2 regions of the Nocardioides sp. NPDC057767 genome follow, and region 2 is predicted to be linked to the other one. Evidence: riboswitches for the same ligand, from Rfam matches in the RefSeq annotation. Region 2 holds a riboswitch; the other holds the start of a gene.
The links. Region 2 has a riboswitch for cyclic di-AMP ahead of ACFVDI_RS22265 (NlpC/P60 family protein). Riboswitches for the same ligand answer to the same signal wherever they lie in the genome.

Region 1: linked by a shared signal. The riboswitch ahead of ACFVDI_RS16690 (C40 family peptidase) and the one ahead of ACFVDI_RS22265 (NlpC/P60 family protein) in region 2 are both predicted to bind cyclic di-AMP.

The regions. Positions count from the first base shown of each region.
Region 1 is NZ_JBHVKJ010000030.1:40,129-48,768, reverse strand. It holds gene ACFVDI_RS16705 (DNA ligase) at 1-212, shown strand, start outside; gene ligD (non-homologous end-joining DNA ligase) at 212-1,129, shown strand; gene ACFVDI_RS16695 (response regulator transcription factor) at 1,144-1,824, shown strand; cyclic di-AMP (ydaO/yuaA leader) riboswitch at 2,066-2,237, shown strand; gene ACFVDI_RS16690 (C40 family peptidase) at 2,243-3,103, shown strand; gene prfB (peptide chain release factor 2) at 3,256-4,374, shown strand; gene ACFVDI_RS16680 (alpha/beta fold hydrolase) at 4,379-5,122, shown strand; gene ACFVDI_RS16675 (hypothetical protein) at 5,290-5,907, opposite strand; gene ftsE (cell division ATP-binding protein FtsE) at 5,982-6,671, shown strand; gene ftsX (permease-like cell division protein FtsX) at 6,743-7,651, shown strand; gene ACFVDI_RS16660 (peptidoglycan DD-metalloendopeptidase family protein) at 7,707-8,640, shown strand, end outside.
Region 2 is NZ_JBHVKJ010000050.1:26,075-34,714, reverse strand. It holds gene ACFVDI_RS22295 (hypothetical protein) at 1-83, opposite strand, end outside; gene ACFVDI_RS22290 (ArsA family ATPase) at 86-1,303, opposite strand; gene ACFVDI_RS22285 (SRPBCC family protein) at 1,315-1,746, opposite strand; gene ACFVDI_RS22280 (AMP-dependent synthetase/ligase) at 1,879-3,672, shown strand; gene ACFVDI_RS22275 (M48 family metalloprotease) at 3,768-5,000, opposite strand; gene ACFVDI_RS22270 (hypothetical protein) at 4,997-6,211, opposite strand; gene ACFVDI_RS22265 (NlpC/P60 family protein) at 6,249-7,235, opposite strand; cyclic di-AMP (ydaO/yuaA leader) riboswitch at 7,251-7,455, opposite strand; gene ACFVDI_RS22260 (hypothetical protein) at 7,552-7,734, opposite strand; gene ACFVDI_RS22255 (NYN domain-containing protein) at 7,857-8,640, shown strand, end outside.

The DNA.
Region 1 (8,640 bases), on a different contig from region 2:
AGAGCGACCGGAACCCCTTCGCCGGGCCCGACGTCGATCCCGACGGGGGAGTGCCGTCCGTGGACGCGCGCGGCACGCACTGGGTCGAGCCGCTCCTCGTCGTCGAGGTGGAGACCCACGGCACCGCGGTGGCGGCAGCGAGCTACAAGGGCCGGCTGCGGCAGCCGAGCTTCATCGGCATCCGCGAGGACATCGAGCCGGAGGATCTGTGATGGTCGACCGAGAAGAGGTACGCGTCGAGGTCGACGGCCGCGTCCTGACCCTGACCAGCCTGAGCAAGGTGCTCTACCCGCGCACCGGGATGACGAAGGGGGAGGTGCTCAACTACTACGCCCAGGTCGCGCCGGTTCTCCTTCCCCAGCTCGAGGATCGCGCGGTGACGAGGATCCGCTGGCCGCACGGCGTCGGGGACATGTCGTTCTTCGAGAAGAACGCCCCGGCCGGCACCCCGAGCTGGGTCCGCACGGTCACCGTCCCGACCACCGGCTCCCGCGCCGCCGATCACAAGGAAGGCACGCTGACCTTCCCGATCCTCGACAGCCTGGCGGCGCTCACCTGGGCCGCCAACCTCTCCGCGCTGGAGCTGCACGTCCACCAGTGGACCGTCGGTGCCGACGGCACCCCGGCCGGCGCCAACCGGATCGTGATCGACCTCGATCCCGGCGAGCCGGCCGGTCTCCAGGAGTGCTGCGAGGTGGCCCTGCTGGTGCGCGAAGCCCTCAGCGCCCGTGATCTCGCCGCGACGCCGGTGCTCAGCGGGAGCAAGGGAGTGCATCTGTACGCCGCCCTGCCGGAGCCCGTCGAGCCGGACGTCGCCACCGCGTTGGCCAAGGAGATCGCCGAGGACCTGCAGAAGGCCCATCCACGTAAAGTCACCGCAACGATGACCAAAAGTCGCAGGTCAGGCAAGGTTTTCCTGGACTGGTCACAGAACTCGGGATCGAAGACGACGATCTGTCCCTACTCGCTGCGGGGCAAGGAGATCCCCACGGTGGCGGCCCCGATCACGTGGGAGGAGGTCGCCGAAGGGGCGGAGGATCCGCTCGGTATCGATCAGCTCGGACCTAACGATGTGATCACGCGCTTATCTGAAAGGGGGGATCTCTTCACAAGCCCTACGGGGCTGTAACTATTGTTCTCTCCATGTCTAACTCCGTGCTCGTCGTAGAAGACCAAGAGGACATCGCCGCTCCGCTGGTGCGCACGCTCCAGCGAGAGGGTTACGACGTCACCTGGGTCGACTCCGGCAAGAAGGCGCTGGAGCTGCTCGCGCCCCCTTACGAGGCCGAGCTCGTGCTGCTCGACCTGGGCCTTCCCGACATGGACGGGCTCGAGGTCTGCAAGGCTGCGCGTGACAACGGCTACGAGGGCGGGATCATGATCCTCACCGCCCGTGACGCCGAGATCGACCTGGTGGTCGGCCTCGACGCCGGTGCCGACGACTACCTGGCCAAGCCGTTCGCGCTGGCCGTCCTGCAGGCCCGGGTCCGCGCGCTCCTGCGCCGCTCGGGCCCGGTCGAGCCCGGCGCCGACGACGACGCCCTGCGTATCGACGTCGCCGCTCACCGTGTCTACGCCGGCGAGCGCGAGGTGACGCTGACCGGCAAGGAGTTCGCGCTCCTGGCCGTGCTGGCCGCCTCCCGCGACAAGGTGGTCTCCCGCGACCGGCTGATGGCCGAGGTCTGGGACGAGAACTGGTACGGCTCGACCAAGACCCTCGACGTCACCGTCGGACGCCTGCGCCAGAAGCTCGAGGCGGCCGGCGTCCAGGAGAAGGTCGTCGCGGTCCGCGGAGTCGGGTTCCGGCTGGAAGCCGGAGAGTAGGCGCAGCCGACTCGAAACAGGGGAGAAACCGCAAGTTCGACACGGCGTCAAACCACTGTTCAGTGCGTGAGATGACTCACAAACGACGGCAAAAACACGCGTAACCACGCGGAATGTGCCCAAGATGCGAGCATTCGGGATTGGATCCGCTCCAGATCGCGTGTCACCTTGGTTGAGCCGTGCACAACGCACGACCGGCCCCGGTACACGCCGAATCCTGTCCCTCCGGACGCCGGCCCCTACTACTGAACCCCCTTACCCCTCACACTCAGCAGTACGTATGGGACAGGAGCGGGGGACCCAAGTTCCACGCGACTAACTCGGACGGTCGCTTGGGGTGAAGTCATCCACGGATGGCCGGGCACCTTTCAGCCCGAACCCGACAGCTCACCTCGCAGGCGTGGGAAGGAACTCACGCATGTCCAAGTCCGTATCTCGTCCTGCCCATCGAGGCACCGCGCGCCCGTTCCGGTCGCCGAACAGCTCGACCGCACGGACGATCGCAGGATCGCCCATCGACAAGCTCAGGACGACGCTCAGCGGCCACGGCAAGCTCGCCGGCCGCATCACCCTCGCCAGCGGCATCGCCGCCGGCGCCCTGGTGGCGGTCCCCGCCGCCAATGCCGCTCCGGTCTCCTCGCCGACGTCCGTCGAGTCGAGCGTCGAGTCGAGCGTCGAGTCCAGCGTCGAGTCGGCCAAGGTGGTGGAGGCTCCGACCCTGGAGGTCTCGGCCACCCCCGCGGCGATGCTCACCGACATCCAGCAGCTCGAAAGGGCTGTCGAGGTGCAGCAGCGCAAGGCCGAGGCCGCCCGCAAGGCCGCCGAGGCGAAGCGCAAGGCAGCGATCGCGGCCAAGAAGGCCGCGGAGGCGAAGAAGAGGGCCGAGGCGGAGGCCAAGGCCTTCGCCGCGAGCCAGCAGGGCAAGATCGAGCGGGCGATCAGCGTCGCCTCGGAGCAGATCGGCGACCCGTACGTCTGGGGTGCCACCGGTCCGAGCGCGTTCGACTGCTCCGGCCTGACGCAGTACGCCTTCAGCGCCGCCGGCATCGAGCTGCCCCGGGTCTCGCGGGACCAGGCCGCTGCGCTGCCGACGATCCCGAACGACCAGATCCAGCGCGGTGACCTGATGTTCTGGGGCAGCCCCGTCTACCACGTCGGCATCTTCCTGCGCTGGGAGAACGGCGAGGCGATCATGCTGCACGCCCCCAAGCCGGGTACGGCTGTTCGTGAGGAGGCTGCCTGGGACGGCTGGTTCGCCGGCTCGATCCACCAGGCCTGAACCTTCGCGGCTCAGTCTCGGGGCCCGTTCCGACGGGCCGACCCCCACATATCCCCCTGGCGCTCGCCCTCCGGTTCCCCTTGCCGGAGGGCGAGCGCATATGTGGGCCGGCGAATCGGGTGCTGCACCACGCGTCAAGTAACCTGTAAGACGTGGCAGGCCCCGAATTCGACACCGAGATCAAGCAGCTCCAGGCAACGATGCAGACCATCGGCCAGGTGCTGGACCTGGACGCGATGCGCAAGGAGATCGCCGACCTCGGCGAGCAGGTCGCCGCGCCCGACCTCTGGGACGATCAGGACAACGCCACCCGGGTCACCGGACGGCTCTCCCTGCTGCAGGGCGAGCTCAACAAGTTCACCGAGCTCAGCAGCCGCATCGAGGACCTCGAGCTGATGGTCGAGATGGCCCAGGAGGAGGGCGACGCCGACACGCTCGCCGAGTCCGAGGCCGAGCTGGGCCGGGTCAAGAAGGCCGTCGAGAGCCTGGAGATCCGCACCCTGCTCTCGGGGGAGTACGACTCCCGCGAGGCCCTGGTCACGATCCGCTCCGGCGCCGGTGGCGTCGACGCCGCCGACTTCGCCGAGATGCTGATGCGGATGTACGTCCGCTGGGCCGAGCGCAACAAGTACCCGGTCGAGGTCTTCGACACCTCCTACGCCGAGGAGGCCGGGCTGAAGTCCGCCACCTTCGCGATCCACGCCCCCTATGCCTACGGCACCCTCTCCGTCGAGGCCGGCACCCACCGCCTGGTGCGGATCAGCCCCTTCGACAACCAGGGCCGCCGCCAGACGTCCTTCGCCGCGGTCGAGGTCGTGCCCGTGCTCGAGCAGACCGACGAGATCGAGATCGACGAGAACGACATCAAGGTCGACGTCTACCGCTCCTCGGGCCCCGGTGGCCAGTCGGTCAACACGACCGACTCGGCGGTCCGGCTGACGCACATCCCCACCGGCACCGTGGTCTCCTGCCAGAACGAGAAGTCGCAGCTGCAGAACAAGGCCGCCGCGATGATCGTCCTCAAGGCCAAGCTGCTCGCGCTGAAGAAGGCCGAGGAGGAGGCGCAGCTCAAGGAGCTGAAGGGCGATGTCGCCGCGTCCTGGGGCGACCAGATGCGCAACTACGTCCTCAACCCCTACCAGATCGTCAAGGATCTGCGTACGACCTACGAGGTCGGCAACCCGCAGGCCGTCTTCGACGGGGACATCGACGGGTTCCTCGAGGCGGGCATCCGCTGGCGCCGGGGTGCCGAGAAGGCCGAGCAGAACTGAGCTGATGGCTGCGCGGACGCGCACCAGGCTTCCCCTTCCGGGCCGCGGGGCGACGTACGCCTATGACGTCTACGGTCCCGAGGACGGGGTGCCGATGGTGCTCTTGCACGAGCTCGGAGGCAGTGCGAAGCGGTGGCAGGAGGTTGTGCCGCCGTTCGCGGCCGAGCACCGGGTCCACGCCTTCGACATGCGTGGGCACGGGGACTCGGACTGGGCCTCCGACTACTCCCACCGGCTCATCGCCGACGACGTGATCGCGGCGATGGACTCGCTCGGGATCTCCGGTGCCGTGGTGATCGGGCACTCGACCGGTGGCAACGTCGCCCTCCTGCTCGCCATGCACCGGCCCGACCTGGTCTCCCGGCTGGTGATCGAGGACGTGGTGCCGCCAGCGCCGCGCAGGCGGAGGCTGCCCGGTCGCGCCACCAGGCCGATGCCCCACGACTGGGAGTGCATCGCGTCCCTGCTGGTCGAGGCGACGACGTACGATGCCTGGATGTGGGAGCAGCTCGAGCTGCTGCCCATGCCGACCCTGATCGTGGCCGGTGGCGGCAACAGCCACATCCCGCCGGCCGACCTGGAGAAGGTCGCTCGCCGGATCCCGGAGGCGGACCTGGTCCACTTCGACGTCGGCCACTTCGTGCACCGCAACCAGCCGCAGGAGTTCGCCGACACCGTCCTGGCGTGGCTCGCGTCGCGGTGCTGGATGCAACGCGTCCCGCGTCGCGGGTGGGATCCCCATCCCTAAGGACCCCACCCGCTCTCGCCAGCCGGCTCTGCTCTGACTCAGTGCCCGCGGCGGCGCACGCCGCCCGGTGAGGTGTCTACCCGGCCCGAGCGACTAAGTCGATTAAAGCACTCGACTTTAGGTCGATGCAAACGACGCTCCGCTCGACGCCTGATGAGCCCCTAGCGTCAGGCGGCGGCCGCGGTGGCGGTCACCAGGCACCAGCGCGACGCACGCTTCTGCAGCGCGGCGGTCGACTCGCCGACCTTGCCGGTGAGCTCGCAGGAGAGCCAGGCGTCACCGAAGAGCCCGCGGTAGACCACCTTCGGCTGCTTCTTCGCGTCGGTGCAGGTGAGGGCGACCGACGGCTTGCCGTACGCAGGGGTCGACGCGGCCTTGCAGCCCTTGGGCACGCTCTTGGTCATCTGAGTTGCCCAGTCGAGGGTGACCGGCGGGGCGAAGACCCAGGCGCGGGCCGAGGTGGCCGCGTCCTCCGGGCCGGTCCAGATGCAGCCGTACTCCTGGGCGACGTCGTTGACCTGGCCCGAGATGGCGGTCTGGTCACCGTCGCCGTAGGCCTTCTTCTCGGTGGCGGCGCCGCCGAGGGCCTCGGTCGCGTCCTCGGTCGGGACGCGGTCGCAGAACGCGCCGCGACGTACGTGCATCGTGGTGGTGTCGGCGGTGCTCAAGTCGCCCTTCACCTCGGGGGCTTCCGGCTCGTCGTCTTTCAGGGTGAGCACGCCGACCCCGACCGCGATCGCGGTGAGGACTACGGCACCGATGAGGATCCGGACTGCAGAGCGCACGCCGTCAGAGTACAGGGGCAGGTATGTCAGAGCCGAAGTGCTGAGCCCACCACCATTGCACTACCCTCGGTGCGGTGATCCGCTTCGAGAAGGTCAGCAAGGCCTATCCAGGGCAGGCCCGACCCGCCCTCAACAGCCTTTCGATCGACATCCAGAAGGGGGAGTTCGTCTTCCTTGTGGGGCAGTCGGGCTCGGGCAAGTCGACGGCGCTCAAGCTCATGCTGCGCGAGCAGCGGCCGACCACCGGCCGGGTCTACGTCGCCGGCAAGGAGATCAACCGGCTCGCCGGCTGGAAGGTGCCGCGGCTGCGCCGCCAGGTCGGCACGATCTTCCAGGACTTCCGCCTCCTCGCGAACAAGAACGTCGCCGAGAACGTCGCCTTCGCGATGCAGGTGACCGGCCACTCCAACCGCGAGATCCGCCAGCGCGTCCCGGAGACGCTCGAGCTGGTCGGTCTCGACGGCAAGGGCGACCGGATGCCCGACGAGCTCTCCGGTGGTGAGCAGCAGCGCGTGGCCGTCGCCCGCGCGTTCATCAACCGGCCGATGATCCTGATCGCCGATGAGCCGACCGGAAACCTCGACCCCGGCAACACCGTCGGCATCATGCGTCTGCTCGACCGCATCAACCGGTCGGGCACCACCATCGTGATGGCGACCCACGACGTCCAGATGGTCGACCAGATGCGCAAGCGCGTCATCGAGCTCGAGCACGGCCACCTCGTACGCGACCAGGTCCAGGGCGGCTACGGCGCCCAGTTCTGAGGCCTCAGCCCTCAGCCGGACCCGCTCGCCCGACCAGGCTCTACGACTAGAGAAAGTTTCCTCTACCCGCCATGCAGCTGCGTTATGTATTCACCGAGCTCCGCCAGGGGCTACGCCGCAACCTGTCCATGCACGTCGCGGTGGCCCTGACCCTGCTCGTCTCGCTCACCCTGGCCGGTGTCGGCCTGCTGCTGCGTGAGCAGGCCCAGCTGACCGAGGAGGTCTGGGGCGACGAGCTCCAGATCACCTTCTACATGTGCAACGGCGCCAACGACCGCAACCCGCAGTGCGCGGGCGCCGTCGACGACAGCCAGAAGAAGGTCATCACCGACGCCCTCGACGACAACAAGTACGTCGACAAGGTCGAGGAGGAGAGCCAGGCGCAGGCCTACGAGCGGCTGCAGGCTCTCGACGTCGAGGGCGTCAGCGGTCCCGACCCGGTGGTCAAGGCCGACGACATGTGGGAGTCCTACTGGGTCACGATGACCGACCCGCACCACTCCGCCGAGATCATCGAGGCCGTCGCCGGCCTGGACGGCATCGATCACGTCGGTGACGTCCACGAGGTCACCGGGCCGATCCTCGCCGCCGTCGACGGGCTGCAGAGCGCGGCGCTGGTCGGCGCGATCGTGCTGGTCATCGCGGCGCTGCTGCTGGTCGCCAACACCATCCGGCTGGCCGCCTTCGCCCGCCGCCGCGAGATCGGGATCATGCGGCTGGTCGGTGCCTCGACCCTCTACATCGCCCTCCCGTTCCTCCTCGAGTCGCTCGTGGTGGCCCTGGTCGGCATCGCGCTGTCCGGTGTCGCGCTGGCCTCGGTGATGTACTTCGGCGTCGAGCAGCGGCTCTCGTCCACCGCGGTGACCCAGTGGGTCGGCTGGGAGGAGTTCTTCAGCTCCTTCGCCATCGTCGCGATCCTCGGCATCCTGCTCACGCTGGTCCCGACACTCTTGCTCACGAGGAAATACATCAAGGTCTGATCCGGATCGCCTACCGTCTGTCGGTAACATTTCCCCACAGACCGAGGTTTGATCCGTGCGCGCCTTCCCCCGTGCCGGTCGGCTCGCTGCTGCGCTGAGCTGCGCAGTGGTGGCTACCGTCCTGCTCTCGCCCTCCCTGCCGTCCTCCGCGGACGAGCGGGACCGGCTCGAGCAGGAGCAGCGGGAGGTCCAGCGTGACCAGAAGGCCGCAGCCGAGGACCTGGAGCACTCCAGCGCTGGGCTGCGGGAGGCATCGGCGACGTACGCCGCGGCGCGGGAGAAGCTGGACCGGGCCCAGACCCGGCTCAACGAGCTCAACGCCCGGCTCGTCGAGGTGCAGGCCGCCCACACTCAGGTGAAGGCGGAGCTCGCCGAGCAGAAGGTACTCCTCGCGGCGGCGAAGAAGGAGCTCGCCGAGGGCCAGGCCGAGGTGAAGGCGCAGCGCGAGGAGATGCGCGACGAGATCCTCTCCCGGTTCACCGGGGGAGACCCACGCCTGGCGCAGGCCGCGGCCCTGCTCTCCGGCGGCTCGCTCGAGGACCTGATGCGTCAGCAGACGTACGTCGACGCGGCCAACGCGGGCCAGGACGCCACCCTCCAGCGGATGGAGGCGACCGAGACGATGCTCGTCGTCCGCGAGGCCGAGGTGCAGGAGGCGACCGACGCGGTCGCGGCCAAGGAGAAGAAGGCCCGAGAGCTGGTCGCCGAGGTCGACTCGGTCCGGGACCAGGCCGCTGCGGCCCACGCCGAGATGTCCACCCTGGCGGAGCGGGCGGCCGCCGCGAAGCGCTCGGCCGAGGCGGCCCGGGCGGCGGACGCCGCCGAGCTGCGCAAGCTGGAGGCGGAGGAGTCGGCGCTGCGTACGAAGATCCGGTCGCTGGCATCGGCCGGATCCGGCACCGACCGCAACGTCGGCTCGGTCGGCGGCCTCTTCGGGCCCCCGGTGACCGACACCTACATCACCTCGCCCTACGGGATCCGCAAGCACC
Region 2 (8,640 bases):
CCGATGGCCTCCATCAGCCGGCCGAGCTCCTCGGCGGTCGACCCCAGCGGCTCGTCGGCCCACTCGTGGCGCTGCTCGCTCACGATTACTCGCTCTCGATGTTCGTCGTCTGCCGAGAAAACGTTACTCGCAGCTCCCCACCCTCGACGCGCGCCCCGCTGACGCGCAGACGGGCGAGTGCGGTGGGAAGGGTCAGCAGACGCCGGTAGGCCCCCACGGTGATCGCCAGCTCGTCGCCGTTGCGGCCCAGCTGGACCTGGTCGCGCTCGACCCACTGGGTCAGCCCGGGCAGGGCCAGGTGGACCACGGTCGTCTCGCCGTCGTCGTCGCTCGCGGTCCGGAACGGCGCCGGTGTGTCGGGGACGGCCAGCGGGTCGACGCTGCCGGTCCATGCGTACGCGGCTTCGGCGACCTCACGCAGATCCTCGACGCCCACGGGCTCGGAGGGCCGGTAGAACGAGCGCCAGACCGGCAGCCCCTCGAAGGAGGCGCCGATGTCGCCGAGCACGTCGTCCTGGGCCTTGACCCAGCCGGCCCGCCAGTCGTCGGAGCCGCCGGCCGGGAAGATCCGGTTGGCGACGACACCGTCGACGCGGTAGCCGTAGAGGGAGAGCGTCGTCCAGGACCGTCGGGCCTCGGCGAGCACGACCCGCTCGGGGGTCAGCACGATGCGTACGGACGCCTCGGGGCCCGCCAGCAGGGCGCGGACGTCGGCGAGCTCGTCGTGGAGCCGGACGAGCGCGTCGAAGACGGAGTCGCCGGGCATCGGCACCCCGGCAGCCTTGGTGAGCACGGGCTTGAGCGCCTTCACCATCTTGCGCTGGACCGGGAGGATGCGCTCCAGATACCAGCCCAGGGCTTCGGGAAGGGCGAGCAGGCGCAGCGTCTCGGCGGTCGGGGCGCAGTCGACCACGATCGTGTCCCACTCCCCCGACACGGCCATCCGGCGCAGCTCCAGGAGCGCGAAGACCTCCTCGGCACCGGGGATGACGGTCAGCTCCTCGGCCGCGATCCGGTCGACCCCGATGGTGTCCAGGACGCTCAGCAGATAGCCCTGCACCTCCGCCCACGACTGCTCGAAGCGACGCTGAGCGTCGACGTGCTGGACCCAGAGGTGCTGGGTGACCTCGACCGGCTCCGAGCCGAGCGCAGCACCGACCCCGAAGGCATCGCCCAGGGAGTGGGCGGCGTCGGTCGACAGGACCAGCGTGCGCAGCCCACGGGCCGCGGACATCGCCGCGGTGCCGGCCGAGACGGTCGACTTGCCGACGCCGCCCTTGCCGGTGAAGAGAAGGATTCTCACGAAGGCATGTCCTACTTCTCCACCCGCTGCTTGAGGCCTCGCAGGGCGGTGTCGATCAGGACCTTCTCGCCCTTGCGCTTGAGCATGCCGATCAGCGGGATGCTCAGGTCGAGCGCGAGCCGGTAGGTGACCTCGGTGCGGCCACCGAGGTCACGCAGGACATAGGCGCCGTCCATCGAGCGCAGCAGGTTGCCCTTCACCAGCGACCAGGTCACCTGGCGGTCGCCGTCCCAGTCGTAGGCCAGGGTGTATTCGTCCTTGATCGGCGCGACGTCGAGCACGAAGCGGACCTGCTCGGCCCGCCCGTCGACGCCGGTCTCGATGACGTTGACCTCCTGCATGCCCTTGGCCCACGCCGGATAGGACTTGAAGTCCGCGATCACCGCCATCACTGCCGAGGGCGCGGCCTCGATCACGATCGTCGAGGTGGTCTGATCGGCCATCGGTGGTGTCCTCACTCCCTGACTTGCTAGGTGGCTAGGAGCGTACCGGATAGCATCCCGGTGAAATGGTCGGGCTGTGACGGGGGTAACCTCCGGTTCGTACCCACCTACCATCAGTATGCGGAGGCCCTTGTGCGCGAGTTCTCCACGCCCGCGACGTACGTTGTTCCCCCCACCGGCAACCTGAGCGACGACGTCGTGCGTAACGCCGCCGAGGCGCCCGATGCGGCTGTCCTCAGCCGCCCGGGCCCTGACGGCACCTGGGTCGACGTGACCTCCGCGGAGTTCCTCGCCGAGGTCTCGGCGGTCGCCAAGGGCCTGATCGCGGCGGGCGTCGGTGCTGGGGACCGGGTGGCGCTGCTCTCCAAGACGCGCTATGAGTGGACGCTGGTCGACTACGCGATCTGGTTCGCCGGCGCGACGACGGTGCCGATCTACGAGACCTCCTCGGCCGAGCAGATCGAGTGGATCCTCCGGGACTCCGCCACCGTGGCGGTCGTCGCCGAGGACGCCGGCCACATGAGCCGGATCAGCGAGGTCCGTGCGAGCTGCACCGAACTCAACAACGTCTGGTCGATCAACGACAACGCCGTGGACCTGCTGGTCAAGCTCGGCACCGACATCACCGACGAGCAGCTCGAGGCCCGCCGCAGCGCGGTCACCCCCGACGACGCCGCGACCCTGATCTACACCTCCGGCACCACCGGACGGCCCAAGGGCTGCGTGCTCACCCACGGCAACTTCATGTTCGAGCTCGGCGTCGTGGTCGACTCGCTCGACGGCCTGTTCAGCATCGAGGGCCGCAGCACGCTGCTGTTCCTGCCGCTCGCGCACGTCTTCGCGCGGATCATCCAGGTCGGCTGCATCAAGTCCCGCACCCGGCTGGGCCACACCCCCGACATCAAGAACCTCGTCGCCGACCTCGGCACCTTCCAGCCGACCTTCGTGCTGGCCGTGCCGCGGGTGTTCGAGAAGGTCTACAACACCGCCTCGCAGAAGGCCGTCGCCGACGGCAAGGGCCGCATCTTCGACATGGCGACCGAGGTCGCCATCAACTACTCCCGGGCCACCGAGACCGGCAAGGCGCCGCTGCTCCTCGCGGCCAAGCACAAGCTGTTCTCCAAGCTGGTCTACGGCAAGCTGCTCGCCGCGCTCGGCGGCAACTGCTCCTACGCCGTCTCCGGCGGTGCTCCGCTCGGCGACCGCCTCGGCCACTTCTACCGAGGCATCGGCGTCACCGTCCTGGAGGGCTACGGCCTCACCGAGACGACCGGCGCCCTCACCGTCAACCTGCCCGAGGCGCTCAAGATCGGCACGGTCGGCCGACCGATCCCCGGCACCTCGGTGCGCGTCGCCGACGACGGCGAGCTGCTCTTCAAGGGCGGCCAGGTGCTCAAGGAGTACTGGCAGAACCCCGACGCCACCGCCGAGGCCAAGACCGGCGACGGCTGGTTCCACTCCGGCGACCTCGGCGAGGTCGACGACGAGGGCTTCGTCAAGATCACCGGCCGCAAGAAGGAGATCCTGGTCACGGCCGGCGGCAAGAACGTCGCGCCGGCCGTCCTCGAGGACCGCCTCCGCGCCCACGTGCTCGTCGACCAGTGCATCGTCGTCGGCGACGGCCAGCCGTTCATCGGCGCCATCGTCACCATCGACCCCGAGGCCCTGCCCACCTGGGCCGAGGCCAACGGCAAGTCCGGCCGCATCGAGGATCTCGTCGAGGACGAGGACCTGCGCGCCGTCATCCAGGGCGCCGTCGACGACGCCAACAAGGCGGTCTCGAAGGCCGAGTCGATCCGCAAGTTCGTGATCATCCCCGACTCCTGGACCGAGGAGGGTGGCCAGCTCACCCCCAGCCTCAAGCTCAAGCGCAACGTGGTCATGCGCGAGTTCAGCCACGAGGTCGACGCGCTCTACGCAAAGTAAAAGCTGTTCCTGTGGCGCCGAGTCGGCGCATCTGACCCCGTGCCTGGCGAAGCGAAGCGAGCCAGAGGGGTCGGATGCGCCGACTCGGCCTTATCTCAGTCCAGCACCCGATGAGCGATCGCAATCCGCTGCAGGGTCGTCGGGTGAGACCCGAACCACCAGTGCGACCAGGCCTGCGGCGACGGGTCGGAGAGCGAGCGTACGCCGAGGGAGTGCTGCAGCCGCGTGAACGACTTCAGGTCACCGGTGGCGCGGAGCGCGTCGACATCGGCGCGGGCCTCGACCTGCCGGCTGAGCCCGTTCTGCACGGGCATCGCCAGCACGCTCGCGAGCGCGAAGACCGCCAGCAGCATCGGGATGCCTTCGGGGGTGGCGTACTCCTCCGGGCGACGGTAGGAGAGCAGCAGGCCCAGCAGACCGACGCCGGTGACCGCCCCGGCGGCGCCGATCACGGTCCCGACCAGGACGTCGTCGTGCTTGGCATGGGCGAGCTCGTGGGCAACGACGGAGAGCACCGCCCCACGCGCCGCCGCGCCTCGCTGCGAGTCGACGAGGTTGTCGTAGAGGACGACCCGGCGGGTGGAGCCGAAACCGGTGACGTACGCGTTGAGCGAGGTCGTCCGCCGGGAGGCATCGACCACCAGGACATCGTCGAGATCGACGCCCTCACGCTCGGCGATCGCCATCACGTCGGTGCGGAGCTGGCCGCGCGGCAGCGGCTCGAAGTCGTTGAACAGCGGCTCGATGACGACCGGGTAGACGAACGAGCCGAGCACCACCAGGGCCGCGACCGCGCCGGCGGCGAGGGCCGGCCACCAACGCCGGCCGAGGCGGATGCAGGCGAAGAGCGCGAGCAGCGCCAGGGATGTGATCAGGACACCGACGACCTGGTTGAGCAGCGAGTCCGTCAACCAGGGCGTCCACGCCTGCCGGGAGAGCCCGTAGCGCACCTGCAGACGGTGGAGCGCCACCCCGAACGGCAACGTCACGATCCAGCCGAGGAGCGTGACCACGGCGACCGCGAGCACGACCCGGAGCAGCCACGGTCCGCGCAGCCGAGCCACCAGGCGCCGTCCGAGCGAGGTGAACCCGAGCACGCAGGCGATCACCAGGGAGACGACGAGCGAGGCCCGGCTGAGCCAGCGCGCGGTGCCGGAGTAGGCCAGCATCCGCTCCAGCTCCTCGGGAGTGAAAACGTCGCGCTCGTCGGGCAGGTCGAGCGGGCCGCCCGGGTAGGGATGCCACGGGATCAACACCCACGCGAGCACCACGAATGCCACCGCGCCGAGGACGAGAACCACCCAGGACGTACGCCGCGTGCTGATCACGACGCAGAGTGTGACAGACGGGCCCGCCAGCGGGCGGTCAGCTCGTCTGTTCCGAAGCCGAAGCTCGCCTGGAGCGCCTTCTCCAGCGGGATGCCGCGGCCGGTCTCCTCGTAGAGGTCGACCAGAGCCTGCTCGCCGCCGGCCTCGGCGAGCACCTCGCAGGCCAGCCAGGCGGCCTCGTACTCGGCTCCGAAGCGCTCCGAGCGGGTGTTGAACTCGGCTTTGCCCGGCAGGTGGTCGGGGGCGCCGTTCTCGCGGACCTGGGCCAGGATCTGGCCGGCGGTCTTGCTCAACGGGAGCTTGGTGTCACGCAGCGCGACGTAGTCGGCGAAGCCCTCGGTGAGCCACATCGGCCGGCGGGTGTTGGTTGCCGCGTCGGTGGCCGCGTGCGTGGCCTCGTGGGTGATGACCACCTGAGCGCCGGGCGCGTCCAGGTCGCCGATGACGCCCTGGTTGACCCACACGTGCAGGGGTGTCTCGGCCTTCGTGGACCCGTCGACGGTCGCGGTCACGGCGGCGACGGCGGTGTAGGTGCCCTGTTCGGCGCCCAGCGCGGAGTCGAGGCCGGTCGTGGGCACCTCGAGAACCAGGCGGGGCTCGTCCCAGGGGATCACCTTGCGGACCTGGGTGACCGCGGCGGCGGCCAGCTCGGCGTAGCGGTCGGCGACCGCGGCCGAGGCTTGCACGATCACGAGGCTCGAGCCGCTGCGGCGCACCTCGACGGGACCGCTCAGCCACAACGGCATCCGGGTGCCCTGGGACGCCGAGAAGCCGGTGATCGCCCCGTCGGCGTCGAAGCCGACCCTGAGCTCCTCGGTCAGCGCCGGGTCGCCCGGGGTGCGCCACGACATCTCCACATCGGCCGTGAAGGAGCCGTCCTGCGCCACGTTGCCCGCCTCGGCGATGTACCTCGCGGTGACGTCCTCGAGGCCGATGGCGTTCGCGTTGCGCACCGCGACCGAGGCGGTGTCCTCGCCGTCGGGCTCCGCCCCCTCACGTACGCCGGTGACCAGCTGCTCCAGCGAGGCCCGCGCGCCCGCGGTGTCGGCGCGAACCACCGGCCCGGTGGTCGGAGTGGGCGCGACGTACTCGCCGCCGCCGGTGAGCCGCCACCCGACGAACCCGGCGAGCAGCATCACCAGCACCAGCACGGCCCCGATGAGGGCGGGGCGGGCCTGGAGGCGGGAAAGAGGAGAGCCGACCGTTCGCACCTGCGAACGATCGGCCTCTTCGGGGTCCTGGGTCAACTCAGCCCGGGCGGACGGCGCCGGTGTAGGGCATCTCGTCGATCGGCGAGACCTTCACACCGGTGCTCGGGTTGGACGCGTGCACCATCTGGCCGTTGCCGATGTAGAGGCCGACGTGGCTGATCGGGCTGTAGAAGAAGACCAGGTCACCGGGAGCGAGCTGGTCGCGCGAGACCTGGGGACCGCTGCTGTACTGCGCCGAGGAGGAGTGCGGCAGCGAGACGCCGGCCTGGCCCCAGGCACCCATGGTGAGGCCGGAGCAGTCCCACGACTCGGTGCCGGTGGCACCGTAGACGTAGGCGTCGCCGACCTGGGCGAGGGCGTAGTCCACGGCCACCTTGGCGCGGCCCGAGGGCGGCGGCAGGTTGGACGGGATGCTGGTGTCGGTGGACTGGATGGCCTCCAGCTCATCGGCCTCGAGCTCGTCGAGCTCGGCCTGGGCCGCCTCGAACTTCTCGTCGATCTCGCTCTTCTTCTGCTGCATGGTCGTCTTGACCTTGGCCATCTGGTCCTTGGCGTCCTCGGTCGCCTCGCGACGCACCTGGAGGGCCTCGGCCTCGGTGTTGTAGCGGGCCAGCAGGTCGGACTGCAGCGCGTTGTAGGACGAGACGGTGGCGAGACCGGCGAGGAACTCCTGCGGGTCCTCGGAGGTGATCACCTGGCCGACGGCAGAGACGTCGGAGCCCTCGAACTGCCGCAGCACGGAGTCGCGGAGCTCGGCGCGGATCTTGTCGAGCTCCTTGCTCTGGCGCTTCTCGTCGGCGTTGAGGTCCTCGAGCTGGTCCTTGAGGTCCTGCAGCCGCAGCTTGGCGTTGCTGTAGTCCTCGTTGGCCGCCTCGGCCTGCGTGTAGAGCTTGTCGACCTTCTTGCGAACGTCGTCGATGTCTGGTTCGGCCTGGGCGGGGGTCGCGGCGGGAATGATCCCGGCGACACCGATGGCGGCGATGCCGGCTGCTCCGGCAATGAGTCGCTTCCGGTCGCGTGTCACGAGCGGACGGTCTCCTTGTGTAGTCGTTGAACGCCTACCGGGTGAGCTGACGGGTTCAGGCACGACCTGCCCTACCACCGCTCCTCGACCTGGTCCCCCAGATCGCCCTTGCGGCGGATGCACCCCAGGTGATCGCACTCCGTGTTGCGGCGTACGACCGGTGTGGTTCCCCGGCTCCTGGCCCGCCCCGAAGCGGGCCTGGACTAAGCGCGACACTCGCGTGAGTCGGTTGACTCACTCCCACGAGCGCCAAGTTCCTGCGCACATTAGCCGACCGGATCCCCCACCTGCCAACCACCCACGCCCAAAAGTTCGGCTACATCCCTTCCACCATCCGCAGCGGCGGGACCAGCCCACCATCGGCGAGCACGTCGAGCGCCCGGCGCTCCTCGTCCTCGATGGTCAGCTCCGGGGGCGGGCCCAGCAGCACGGTGACCACGCAGTCGTGGCACGCCAGTCCGCGCACGAGGCAGGTGTCACAGTCGATTCTCGTCGTCATGCTGCGACGGTCTCACCGACCACCGACATTTTTGCTTTCGTACGGTTGCGTGCGGCGTGTCACCACCATCGCAGCGCGGTATTCGACGCGGCGATCGTCGGCCCGGTCTCTACACTTGACGTATGGAGGTCTCCGCGTACGCGACGCTCCCCGACACGGTCCGGGGACGCATCGTCGCGCTCACGGCCGGGGTGCTTCCCGACGTGGTGCGCCTCCCGCCCGCGCTCAAGCGGATCGCCGACTTCGCCCCTGCCCGGCGCGCCAAGGCCGGCGGTGCGATGATCGCCTCGGTGCTCGAGACCGACGACGAGGTGCGGGAGAAGGTCGGGAGCCAGCTGCGCGCGGCGTACGTCGCCGAGGGCTCGGTCGAGGACCTCACCCTGCCCGAGGATCCGGCCGAGGCGGCCGCCGTCGTGTGGCTCGTCCGGCCCGACGGCTGGGAGGTCTCGCTCAAGGAGGCCCTGGACCGGCTGGACGCGGCCGCGGTCCCGGCGGTCGATGCCGAGGTCGCGCGCCTGCGCGGCAAGCTCGCCGCCGCGGAGGACGAGATCCGTGAGGTGCGCGCCGACCGCAAGGCACGTCTCGACGAGCTCAAGGCCGACAACACCACGCTGCGGCGCAAGCTCGGCGAGGCCCGCGCCGCCGCCCGCGAGGCCGGCACCGGGCTGGACGAGGCCCTGACCGAGGCACGCGAGGCGCTCGCCCGTGCCCAGGACGAGCTGGCCGCTCGCGACCGGCAGCTGCGCCAGCTCCGCAGCCAGGTCGACAAGCTGGAGCGCGAGGCGGCCGCGGAGCGGCGCACCTCGAAGACGGACCGCGAGGACGCCTCGCTGCGGGCCCGGTTCCTGCTCGACACCCTGCTCGACGCGGCCGGAGGGCTCCGCCGCGAGCTCGCTCTGCCCCCGG